Regions from separate parts of the Mesorhizobium sp. 01N446 genome, predicted to be linked through region 2. Evidence: predicted binding sites of a transcription regulator. Region 2 holds the regulator's gene; the other holds the start of a gene.
What was found. The regulator PhoB, encoded in region 2, activates phosphate uptake and scavenging genes when phosphate is short. The targets are predictions, from matches to a motif close to TGTCATNNANCTGTCAT.
Positions count from the first base shown of each region.

Region 1: a site for PhoB is predicted at 2,453-2,469, ahead of AC1DPX_RS04640 (PhoX family protein). Genes of this name have one in related genera too.

Region 1 is NZ_JBFTRA010000001.1:987,220-993,595, forward strand. Features, by position in the region: gene AC1DPX_RS04625 (sensor histidine kinase) at 1-768, shown strand, start outside; gene AC1DPX_RS04630 (response regulator) at 765-1,427, shown strand; gene AC1DPX_RS04635 (hypothetical protein) at 1,606-2,259, opposite strand; gene AC1DPX_RS04640 (PhoX family protein) at 2,533-4,536, shown strand; gene AC1DPX_RS04645 (hypothetical protein) at 4,662-4,886, shown strand; gene AC1DPX_RS04650 (flavin-containing monooxygenase) at 4,931-6,121, opposite strand.
Region 2 is NZ_JBFTRA010000001.1:1,615,462-1,621,837, reverse strand. Features, by position in the region: gene xylF (D-xylose ABC transporter substrate-binding protein) at 1-772, opposite strand, end outside; gene AC1DPX_RS07860 (ROK family protein) at 1,042-2,292, shown strand; gene phoB (phosphate regulon transcriptional regulator PhoB) at 2,305-2,994, opposite strand; gene phoU (phosphate signaling complex protein PhoU) at 3,014-3,721, opposite strand; gene pstB (phosphate ABC transporter ATP-binding protein PstB) at 3,747-4,550, opposite strand; gene pstA (phosphate ABC transporter permease PstA) at 4,547-5,398, opposite strand; gene pstC (phosphate ABC transporter permease subunit PstC) at 5,402-6,376, opposite strand, start outside.

The sequences.
Region 1 (6,376 bases), 630 kb from region 2:
TTTCTGCTGTTGTCGAGCATCGTGCTGCGCGCGAGCCGCACCATCGACGATCAGCGCGGAGCGCTGCGCCGCCAGGTGTCCGAGTTGCAGGGGCTGGTGACGCAAAACAGCGCCTTGCGGCAGCGTGTGCAACGGGCGTCCCGCCGGGCCACCGCCCTCAACGAACGATACCTGCGCCGGATCGGCGCCGACCTGCATGACGGACCGGCGCAACTCGTGGCCCTGGCCGCGCTGCGCATGGACAGCCCGGTATTCTCCGGCGACGGCAATTGGGGCGAAAACCGCGCGACCGAGGTCGCGATGATCCGCAAGACGCTGGAGGATGCGATGCGCGAAATACGCGGTATCTGCACCGGTCTCGTCTTGCCGCAGATAGAAACGGCCGCGGCAACGGACATATTGCGGCTGGCCGTCGATGAACATGAGCGCCGGACGGGAACGTCGGTGACGCTCACACTGCCCAGGCATTTGCCTGAACTCGGCGCTTCCGAGAAGATCAGCATCTATCGTTTCGTGCAGGAAGGGCTGAACAATGCCTATCGCCACGGGCGGGCCAAGGATCAGACGGTGCGGGCCGGGATGAAGAATGGCAGGCTTTTTGTCGAAGTGTCGGACGGCGGGCCGGGTTTCGACCCGGCGCGGGTCGACGGGTTGGGGCTCGCCGGTCTCAGGGAGCGGGTCGAAAGCATTGGCGGCCAGTTCGAGACCTTGACGGGAGCGCAAGGCACACGATTGGTGATCAGTCTTTCGGTCGAGGAGCAAGCATGATTGGGGCTATCCGTATCGCTATTGTCGACGATCATCCGCTGTTTCGCGAAGGCGTGACGCGCAGCTTGTCGGAGATCGGAGGTTTCGAGATCGTCGGCGAAGGCGCGACAGCGCAAGATGCCGAACGCATCGCCTCAACGGTGCGCCCTGACATATTGCTGCTCGATATCTCGATGCCGGGCGGCGGCCTGTCCGCGGTTGCAAGCATCCTTGCCGACCATCCCGCCCAGAGGATCGTCATGCTGACTGTCTCGGAGACCAATGCCGATGTAACCACGGCGCTGAACGCAGGCGTGCAGGGCTATATCCTCAAGGGTGTCGGATCGCGCGCGCTCGCCGACATCCTGCGCAATGTGGCGGCCGGCGAGAGCTATCTTTCGCCGGCGCTGTCGGCGCGGCTGCTTTCCGATCTCCAATCCCCGCAGGCCACCAACGGCGTGACGGACCGGTTGCGGCAACTCACCGAACGGCAAACGGAAATCCTGCGGCTGGTGGCGGAAGGGCTCTCCAACAAGGAGGTCGCCTTGCGCCTGGAGTTGCAGGAGAAGACGGTCAAGCACCACATGACCGGGGTGCTGTCGAAACTCAATGTGCGAAACCGCACTGAAGCGGCGCTCATGATGCGCGAATTGCGCGACCGGGACAGAAGCCGCTCTTAGAGCAACTCCAGGAAAGCGGTTTTTCCGGGAAAAGCGCGTAGCGCTTTCCCTGGGGAATTGCGTCAAAACAAAGAGCCAGGCCATTGCGGGACCGCGCGAGGCCCGGACAAGGAAATGTCACCTCCGCCGGGGGCGGCGGAGGTGACATGTGAAACCGGCCGTTGCCTGTTGGCCGGTTTCACAAGGCCTTTAGCCGGCTGAAGTCGGCCGGCGTGGCTCGGCGGTCGATGATCGTGCGACCCAGCGCATCCTTCATCTTGAAACGGCCGTTCTCGATCTTTTCGGTGATGCCGTCGGGATGCGTGACGGTGATCTTGTTGCCGCTCACCTCGACCTTGTCGCCGGTCGAGACGTTGACATGGCTGACGCCATTGTCGCTCTGACCCTTGCCGGATGCCGAGTTGTCACCTTTGCCATCCGTTCCGGAATTGCCGCTGTTTCCATTCCCGTTGCCGCTGTTACCACCATTGCCGCCGCTGCTGTTACCGCCGCTACCACCGCCGCTGCTGCTGTTGCCACCGCTGCTGTTACCGCCGCTACCGCCACTGCTGCTGCTGTTGCCGCCGCTGCTGCTGTTACCGCCGCCGCTGTTACCGCCGTTGCCACCGCCATTACCGCCGCCGTTGCCACCGCCGTTACCGCCGCCGTTGCCACCGCCATTGCCGCCACCGTTACCACCGCCATTGCCGCCACTGGCGGCCTGTGCCGACGCGGCGTCGATTCCGGGGTTGGAGTGGTGCAGGGCAATTCGATAGGGAATGATGGTCAGCGCCAGGGCAGCCGCCGAAACGAGCGTCAGCCGGCCACACCGGGCCGTGATCGATCCGTGCATCATGATCTCCGTCGATTGAGCCGGCGCGCCCACCCCAACGTTGCAACCCGCAACATCGCCGAAAGATGTATTGGCCGGAAGCGACCTCCGACCGTTGCGTTTGTCCTCCAGGACCTTTGCAAGCGCAAGGTTGGACTAAAGTCCGACATCACGGGTGACATCCGCCTCGCCCGGAGCGTCGGGGCAGGTATGATGTCACGAAAATGTGATCAGCCGGCTGTAGGGGTCGAAGGGCGACAAAAGCTCCAGCCACTCCAAAGCCAGAGGCCCCTCATGACCGAACATCGCTCCTCCGACACCCGATTCCGCACCAGCCTGCTCGAGGAAAACGACGGTCCGGCCATCAACCCCACCGACAACCGCACCATGGGCGAGATCATCGCCGCGCGATTCTCACGCCGGGGGTTCCTGAAGGGATCGCTCGCCGTCTCGGCGATCGCCGCGACCGTCGGCCCGCTGGCCTTGACCGCCGCCGACGATGCCCGCGCCGCGGAAGGATCGGCCTTCAAATTCGACGAGCTCCAGGCCGGCATCGACGACAGGCATCATGTCGCGCCGGGCTACGACGCCGACGTGCTGTTGCGCTGGGGCGATCCGCTGTTTGCCGATTCGCCGGAGTTCGATCCGACGAAACAGTCGGCTGAGGCACAGGCCAGGCAGTTCGGCTACAACAATGACTATGTCGGCTACATCGCGATCGACGGCTCGGCCGAGCACGGCCTGCTCGTGGTCAACCACGAATACACCAACCCGCATTTGATGTTCCCGGGCATCGTTTCGATCGTCGAGAAGGACGGGAAGAAGAAGGCCGAGGTCGCCCCGCTCTCGAAGGAGCAGGTCGATGTCGAGATGGCGGCGCATGGCGGCACCATCGTCGAGATCCGCAAGCAAGGTGGCAAATGGCAAGTGGTGCGCGACGGCAAGCACAACCGCCGCATCACCTCGACCACCGAAATGGCGCTATCTGGTCCGGTCGCCGGCCATGATCGCGTCAAGACCAATGCCGACCCGTCCGGCACAAAAGTGTTCGGCACTTTCAACAATTGCGCCGGCGGCGTCACGCCGTGGGGCACCTATGTGATGGCCGAGGAGAACATCCACGGCTATTTCTCCGGCGAACTGCCGGAAGGCCACAAGGAAGCCGCCAACTACAAGCGGCTCGGCATTCCGGAAGGCGCCTATGAATGGGGCGCGCATTACGACCGGTTCAATCTCGCCAAGGAGCCGAACGAACCCAACCGCTTCGGCTGGATCGTCGAGGTCGACGTCAACGATCCGAATTCGACGCCGAGGAAGCGCACCGCCATGGGCCGCTTCAAGCATGAAGGCGCCGAATCGATCGTCGCCAAGGACGGCCGCGTCGTCTTCTATCTCGGCGACGACGAGCGCTTCGACTATGTCTACAAATTCGTCACCAAGGGCACGTTCAACGCCAACGACCATGCCGCCAACAAGGACCTGCTCGACGACGGCACGCTGCATGTCGCCAAATTCGCCGAGGACGGCACGGTGGACTGGCTGCCGATCGTCTTCGGCCAGGGGCCGCTGACGGCGGAAAACGGCTTTGGCAGCCAGGCCGACGTGCTGATCGAGACGCGGCGCGCCGCCGATCTGCTCGGCGCCACCAAGATGGACCGGCCCGAGGACATCCAGCCCAACGGGGTCAACGGCAAGGTCTATGTCATGCTGACCAACAATTCGAAGCGCAAGGCCGACCAGGTCGACGCCGCCAACCCGCGCGCCGAAAATGCCTTCGGTCACATCATCGAGATCACCGAGACCGACGGTGATTTCACCGCCGCAAAGGGCAAATGGGAGGTGCTTTTGAAATGCGGCGATCCCTCGGTTGCCGATGTCGGCGCCACCTTCTCGACGGCGACGACGGCCAATGGCTGGTTCGGCATGCCCGACAATTGCGCGGTCGATTCGGCCGGGCGCCTGTGGGTCGCCACAGACGGCCAGGGTCCGAAGGCCACGGGCCGCACCGATGGCCTGTGGGCGGTCGACACGGAGGGGGCCGCGCGAGCGACCTCAAAGCTGTTCTTCCGCGTGCCGATCGGCGCGGAAATGTGCGGCCCACTGTTTGCGCCCGACGACCAAACCGCTTTCGTCGCCGTCCAGCATCCGGGCGATGGCGGCGAGGATTGGGAAGGTTTCGGCCGCCCGTCCTACTATGAGGATCCGTCGACGCGCTGGCCGGACTTCAAGCCCGAAATGCCGGTGCGGCCATCGGTCGTCGCCATCACCAGGCAAGGCGGCGGCAAGATCGCGGTCTGATATCCCGCGAGGCTATGCGTGGACGGGCTTCGGTGATCGCGAAGCCCTTCTTCTTGCATTCAAGCCTCGGGAAAGATTGGCAATTTACTGGTGGCGCCCTAGGTCGTTCTCAGGAGACCATCGCCATGTCGAAGTCAGTCTATGACCGCGGCCTGCTCAAGCCCGCCGACATCGCCAGGCTGCAGCGCGTCTTTGACGAAGCCTGCCTGCGGCGCGAGGCACGGCCCGATTCGCCGGAAGCGCGCGAGATCGCCCTCAACCTGCTCGCGCTCCACAATGCCGGCATGGTCGACGAGGAGATGCTGACGGACGCCGTCGGTTTCCGCCGGCTGGAGCCGAAATCGGCGTGATGTCAAAAGCGGTCATATGCTTTTCGCGCGGATCTGCGATCAAATCAGCGTGAGGCGCCAGCTTGCTGGCGGCCGGCACCGGCGATCCGCCTGGCGATCGCCTTGCCCAATATGGCGGCATTGGCGAAGCAGCCGCGAATACTCGGCCGCATGCCGGTGAACCACAGGCCCGGCAGTTTCGGATCGGCCTCGCCGCCGTTGAAGAGCGGGACGCCCTTGCTGTCGAGCACGCCGAGATTGCCGACCATGCGCTCCAGCCCGGTGCGGTAGCCCGTCGCGGCAATGACGATGTCGGGGTCGATCAGGCTGCCATTGGCCAGGATCACGCCGTCGCGGGTGAATTCCCGTATCGCCGGCACCACGGTGATCTTGCCCGATTTGATGGCGTCGACGGCGCCGTCATCGGCGGCGATCGCGGTGTAGTCCGAGGTCAGGCGGCTGGCGCCGCCCGACGGCGCGGGCGGCATGCCGAATTTGGTGAGATCGCCGAAAACCAGGCGCTGCGTCGCGGCGATCGCCGCATCGGCGACGCGCAGCGGCAGCCGCGCCATGAGCGGCGAAAGCCGGTGCACGGCGATCTGGCCGATGCGCTTGGGCAGAAGCGCGGGGCCATTGCGGGCCGACAGCCAGAGAGAAGCCACATCCACCCCGGACAGATGATTGAGGGCGTCGAAGCCCGAATTGCCGGCGCCGACGACCAGCACCTTCTTGCCGGCATAGGCCTTGGCGTCGCCAAAATCCGCCGAATGGATGATCCGGCCCGCGAAGGCCTCCATGCCCTTCCACTGCGGCGTGAAGGGTTCCTTGTCGCGGCCGGTGGCGACGATGACATGACGCGCCAGGCGCGAGCCGGCGCTGGTGCGCACCGCCCAATGGTCGCCCCGGAACACGAGGGTCTCGACGGCGACGCCGAACTCCACCGGCAGCTGGTTCGCCTGGCGGAAGTCATTCATATGGCGGATAACGACGTTGCGGTGCGGAAAGGCCGGCGTATCCCCGGGAAAGGAAAGGCCGGGCAGCGCCGACAGATCGCGATGGGTGTTGAGATGCAGTTGCTGGTGGCGCCGATGCCAGGGCTCGGCCAGCCGGCTCTCCTTTTCCAGGATCGCCACCGGCACGCCGGCCTTGATCAGGGCCTGCGCGACAGCCAGCCCGGCGGCGCCGGCGCCAATGACGATCGCCGGCTCGACCGCCGCCACCTGCTCCACCATCGGTCTGGTTGTCGTATCAGCCATTCACTCTCAAAACCCTTTCACCCCTGCGGCATCCCGACACGCTCGCAGCACGCTGTAACCGTTTGATCGCGCGCAGACCCAAACAGCGGATCGGCGCCGATTGCCGAGGCCTTGCGCGGGGCCGCGGTCGCGTTCCGGAGCATGGCACTTTCAGGCGCAAACAACTCCATCGCGCGGATGCTGCCAAAACAACGAGATGGAGCGGAATCCCCGCTTCTGTCCGAAACCATGCAGCCCTATATGGCATATCAGCGG
Region 2 (6,376 bases):
TGCCGAGCGCGATGCGGTTCAGCGCGGCATGGTCGCCGTCCTGGCCCGAAACCGGCACGGTGCCGGCAAGACCCTGCGCCGTCAGCGCCGCGACGACGCCGCCGGCGGTGCCGTCATTGGCCGCGACCACCGCGTCGACCTTGTTGTCGTTGGCGGTCAGGAACTGCTCCATGTTCTTCTGGGCGTTGGCGGGCAGCCAGCCGTCGGTATAGGCCTCGCCGACATTCTTGATCTTGCCGCTGTCGATGGCAGCCTTCAGCACTTCCATCGAGCCCGCGAACAGGAAGTCGGCATTCGGATCGGCGCCCGAGCCCTTGATGAAGACATAGTTGCCTTCCGGCTTGGCCTTGAACACCGCGCTCGCCTGCATGCGACCGACTTCCTTGTTGTCGAAGGTCAGGTAGAAGACGTCCTTGTTCTCGATCAGGCGGTCATAGCCGACGACCGGAATGCCTTCGTCCAGCGCCTTCTGCACGGCCGGGCCGATGGCCGAGGCATCCTGCGCCAGGATGATCAGCGAATTGGCGCCCTGCGAGATCAGGCTTTCGACATCGGTGAGCTGCTTTCCGGGATTGGACTGCGCGTCAGCGGAAATGTACTTGTCGCCGGCGGCCTCGATGGCCTTCTTCATGGCGGCCTCGTCGGTCTTCCAGCGCTCTTCCTGGAAGTTGGACCACGAAACGCCGATGACCTTGTCCTTCGCCTGCGCGACCGACGCAAGCGTCAGCGACATGGCGACACCCGCCAGGATGGCGGTTGTGAATCTCTTCATAATATTCCTCCCTGCGCCGCGTATGGCGCGACCAAACTGGCCCTAAGGCCGGCACAGAGGCTCTATTTTTTCGAGCCTCGAAAAAACACTGGTCTAACACCGGAACGCTGTCAACAACGATTCTGATGGATTTTGATGCCCTTCCGAATTTTTTTCGAGCCTCGGAATAAATAAATGACAGGACGGGCCGCTTCTGCCAGTATTTGACCGTGTCGCGCGGCATTCGAGGGACCGGAGGAGCCGCGGCGACCGGGAGGATATGGAAAAACATGTCGGTCGGAATCCGTCACGACGATCTGCGCCGGCGCAACCGCGCCATGGTGATCGCGGCCGTGCGCCGGGCCGGCCGGCCTTCGCGCACCGAGATCGCGGCGACCACCGGCCTCAGCCATTCGACCATATCGGCGATTTCCTCCGACCTGATCGGTGAAGGCATCCTGGCCGAGGGCAAGCCGAGCGAGGCCGGCGCGCTCAAACGCGGCAGGCCGCAGGTCGGCCTTGGCCTCAACCCGGAGGCCGCGGCTGTCATGACCGTGGTGCTGTCGCTGAATTTCCTCTCCGTCGCCGTCATCGACTATGCCGGCCAGGTGATATCGGAGGAACAGCGCCGGCTGGACACGCTGACCATGTCGCGCGAAGCGCTGATCGGCGAATGCACGGCAATCGTGCGACGGCGGCTCGAGGATCCCGACATCGATGTGCGCAGCGTCGCCCGCATCGCGCTGGCGATCCAGGGCATCACCGACACCGAAGCCCGGGCGATGCTCTGGTCGCCGATCACGCCGCAGACCGACATCGCCTTCGCCGACATACTCGAAGCCGAGTTCGGCATCCCCGCCACCATGGAAAACGACTGCAACATGATGGCCGTGGCGCTGCGCTGGCGCGATCCCGAGCGCTACCGCGACGACTTCATTGCCATCCTTTTGTCGCACGGCATCGGCATGGGCCTGGTGCTGAAGGGCGAGCTCTTCACCGGCACCCATTCCTCGGGCGGCGAATTCGGCCACATGATCCATCGGCCGGGCGGCGCGCTCTGCCGCTGCGGCCGCCGTGGCTGCGTCGAGGCTTATGCCGGCAACTATGCCATCTGGCGCAACGCCAGGCAGCTCAGCGAGGACACCGAGCCGGTGGCCGATGTCAGCGACGCGCAGATGCGGGCATTGGCCGCCACGGCACGCGAACGGGACGGGCCCGAGCGCGAAGCCTACCGCAAGGCCGGCGAGGCACTTGGCTACGGCCTCGGCAGCCTGTTCGCGCTGATCGATCCCGCGCCCGTCGCCATGGTCGGCGTCAGCGCCGCCGCCTTCGACCTGATCGAGCCGGCACTGCGCGAGGCGATCGCCCAGACCGCTGGCGGCCAGCACTCGAAATCGATCTCCTTCGACACCGAGCCGAACGAGCTGCCGCTGATCCGCGAAGGCTGTGCCATGCGCGCGCTGACCTTCGTCGACCAGGAGATTTTCGCGCCGGGCGTGCAAACGAAAGCGGGCCTTGCCGCCAAGAAAAACGTCGCCTGAATCAGGTCGCTTTCAATCTTCCCTGATCGCGTAGCCAGCGCCGCGAATGGTGCGGATGACATCCGGCATGCGGCCATTGTTGACCGCCTTGCGCAGCCGGCCGACATGCACGTCGACAGTGCGTTCGTCGATGTAGATCGTCTCGCCCCAGACATTGTCGAGCAGTTGGCTGCGCGAGAACACGCGGCCGGGGTGGCGCATCATGAATTCGAGCAGGCGGAATTCGGTCGGTCCGAGCCGGATCTCGCTCTTCTTGCGATAGACCCGGTGCGATTCGCGGTCGAGCACGATGTCGCCGACCTTGAGCACGCTGGACAGCACTTCCGGCTTGGCGCGGCGCAGCAGCGCCTTGACGCGAGCCATGAATTCCGGCGTCGAGAACGGCTTGACCAGATAGTCGTCGGCGCCGGTGGACAGCCCACGCACACGGTCGCTTTCTTCGCCCCGTGCGGTCAGCATGATGATCGGCAGCCGCTCGGTCTCGGGCCGCATCCGCAGGCGCCGGCAGAGTTCGATGCCGGACACCGCCGGCACCATCCAGTCGAGCACCAGGAGGTCGGGCACGTTCTCCTGCAGGCGGATTTCGGCTTCATCGCCGCGTGTCACCACCTCGACCTGATAACCCTCCGATTCCAGATTGTAGCGGAGGAGCACGCCGAGCGGCTCCTCGTCCTCCACCACCATGATGCGTGGTGCGATCATCGCTTGGTTACCCCTGCGCTCAGGCCGCCGGCGCCGACATCGCCGTCTCGTCCTGCTTTGGACGGTTGGCGGGCAGTTGCGTGCCGGTCAGGACATAGTACGCGTTCTCGGCGATGTTGGTCACATGGTCGCCGATGCGTTCGAGATTCTTGGCGCAGAACAACAGATGCGTGCAGGCCGTGATGTTGCGCGGATCCTCCATCATGTAGGTCAGCAGTTCGCGGAAGACGGAGGTGTATTTGACGTCGATGCGTTCGTCGTCGGCGCGCAGCTTCGCCAGTGCGGCGGCATCGCGCGCCGCATATTCCTCGATCACGCCCTGCACCTGGATCAGCACCAGCTGCGCCATGGCGTCGATGGAATGCGACAGGTCGCGCGGCGTGGAGCTGAGGCCGACGGTGCCGACGCGCTTGGCAATGTTCTTGGCAAGGTCGCCGATGCGTTCGAGATCACCGGCCATGCGGATCGAGCCGACGACATGACGCAGATCGTCGGCCATAGGCTGGCGCTTGGCGATCAGCGTGATGGCGCGGTCGTCGAGCTCGCGCTGGCGCGCATCCATGATGGCGTCGTCGGAGACCACGCGCTGGGCGAGCGCATTGTCGGAATTCAGCAGCGCCTTGGTGGCGCCGCCGACCATCGAGCCGGCGAGGTCGCCCATGTCGCTGATCAGCCTGCTGATCTGTCCGAGATCCTCGTCGAAGGCTGCGACTGTGTGTTCGGCCATGATCCTGGTCCTCGTATGCGTGCGATCAGCCGAAGCGGCCGGTGATGTAGTCTTGCGTGCGCTTCTCGCGAGGCGACGTGAAGATCTTCTCGGTTTTGTCGAATTCGACCAGTTCGCCCAGATACATGAAGGCCGTCTGCTTCGACACGCGCGCGGCCTGCTGCATGTTGTGGGTGACGATGACGATCGTGTAGTCGGCCTGCAGCTCGTCGATCAGTTCCTCGATCTTGGCGGTCGACAGCGGGTCGAGCGCCGAGGCCGGCTCGTCGAGCAGGATGACTTCCGGCTTCACCGCCACGGTGCGAGCGATGCACAGCCGCTGCTGCTGGCCGCCCGACAGGCTGAGGCCGCTGGCGTTGAGCTTGTCCTTGACCTCGGTCCACAGCGCCGCGCGCTTCAGCGCCTGCTCGACACGGCCGTCCATTTCGGCCTTGCTGATCTTCTCATAGAGCCTGACGCCGAAAGCGATGTTCTCGTAGATCGACATCGGGAACGGTGTCGGCTTCTGGAACACCATGCCGATCTTGGTGCGCAGCAGGTTGAGATCCTGCGAGCGGTCGAGAATGTTCTGGCCGTCGAGCAGCACCTGGCCCTCGGCGGTCTGCTTGGGATAGAGCTCGTAGATGCGGTTGAAGACGCGCAGCAGCGTCGACTTTCCGCAACCCGAAGGGCCGATGAAGGCGGTGACGCTGCGCTCGGGCAGCGACAGCGTGATGTCCTTCAGCGCCTTCGACTGGCCGTAGTAGAAGTTGAGGTTCTTGACCTCGATCTTGGCCTTGGTCACCGCCTCGGCGGCGATCGTCATGTCTGGAGACAACATCTGGCTCATTTGTCCTCTCTGCGTCCGGTCAGGCTGCGCGCAAAGATGCTGAGCGCGAGAACCGTCAATGTGATGATGAGTGCGCCGGTCCAGGCCAGCTGCTGCCATTCCTCATAGGGACTGAGAGCGAACTGGAAGATGGTGACAGGCAGGCTGGCCATCGGCGCGTTTAGATTGCTCGACCAGAACTGGTTGTTCAGCGCCGTGAAAAGAAGCGGTGCGGTCTCGCCGGAGATGCGCGCGATCGCCAGCAATATGCCGGTGACGATGCCCGAAAGCGCGGCGCGATAGGCAACCGAGCGGATGACCACCCAGCGCGGCGCGCCGATCGCGGTGCCGGCTTCGCGCAAGGCGTTCGGCACCAGGTTGAGCATGTCCTCGGTGGTGCGCACGACGACGGGGATGACCAGGATGGCAAGTGCCACGGCACCGGCGATCGCCGAGAAATGCCCCATCGGCCGCACCATCAGCTCATAGACGAACAGTCCGATGATGATCGACGGCGCCGACAGAAGAATGTCGTTGATGAAGCGCACCACCGTGGTGAGCTTCGAGAAGCGGCCGTATTCGGCCATGTAGGTGCCGGCCAGCACGCCGATCGGCGTGCCGACGATGATGCCGATGATGGTCATCACGATGCTGCCGTAGATCGCGTTGAGCAGGCCGCCGGCATCGCCGGGCGGCGGCGTCATTTCCGTGAAGACCGAGAGCGAGACGCCGGCCAGGCCCTTGTAGAGCAAGGCGCCAAGGATCAGCGCCAGCCAGGCAAGGCCGATGCCGGCCGCGACGACGCACAGCGTCATCATCACGCCATTCTTGCGCTTGCGGCTTTGGTGAAGCGATGCGGCTGTCGACATCGGTCAGGCTCCCGTGCGGGCATCGATGCGCATCAGCATGTAGCGTGCGATGGCAAGGATCAGGAAGGTGATAACGAACAGGATCAGGCCGAGCGCGACCAGCGAGGAGGTGTAGAGATCGCCGACGGCTTCGGTGAATTCGTTGGCGATCGTCGCCGAGATGGTCGTTGCCGGCGCGAACAGCGACGTCGAGATGCGGTGCGCGTTGCCGATGACGAAGGTCACCGCCATGGTCTCGCCGAGCGCGCGGCCCAGAGCCAGCATGACGCCGCCCATGATGCCGATGCGGGTATAGGGAATGACGACCCGGCGCGTGACCTCCCAGGTCGTGCAGCCGATGCCATAGGCCGATTCCTTCAGCACCGACGGCACCGTATCGAAGACGTCCTTGGTGATCGAGGTGATGAACGGCAGGATCATGATGGCCAGAATCATCGCCGAGGTCAGCAGGCCGATACCATAGGGGGGACCGGCGAACAGGCCGTTGAGGCCCGGAACGCCGTGGAACACGCTGATGATGAAGGGCTGCACCGTCGTCTGCAGGAACGGCGCCAGCACGAACAGGCCCCAGATGCCGTAGATGATCGACGGGATGCCGGCCAGCAATTCCACCGCCATGCCGATCGGGCGCCGCAGCGGGCGCGGGCAAAGCTCGGTGAGAAAGATGGCGATGCCGATGCCGAGCGGCACGGCGATCAGGATGGCGATGGCCGAGGTGATGATGGTGCCGTAGATCGGCGCCAGCGCACCGAACTTCTCCGTCACCGGGTTCCAGCTTTCGCTGGTCAGGAAGGAGAAGCCGAAGGTCGACAGGGCTTGCCAGGAACCGGCTACCAGCGAGATCGCTACGCCGCCGAGCAGGACCAGCACCAATATGGCAGCGGCGCGGGTCATTCCGTGGAAGATCGAATCGGTCAGCGCGAACCGTCGAACGGTGGCGTCGCGCGAACTTCTAACGGCTGGCAAGGCTTCCTGGAC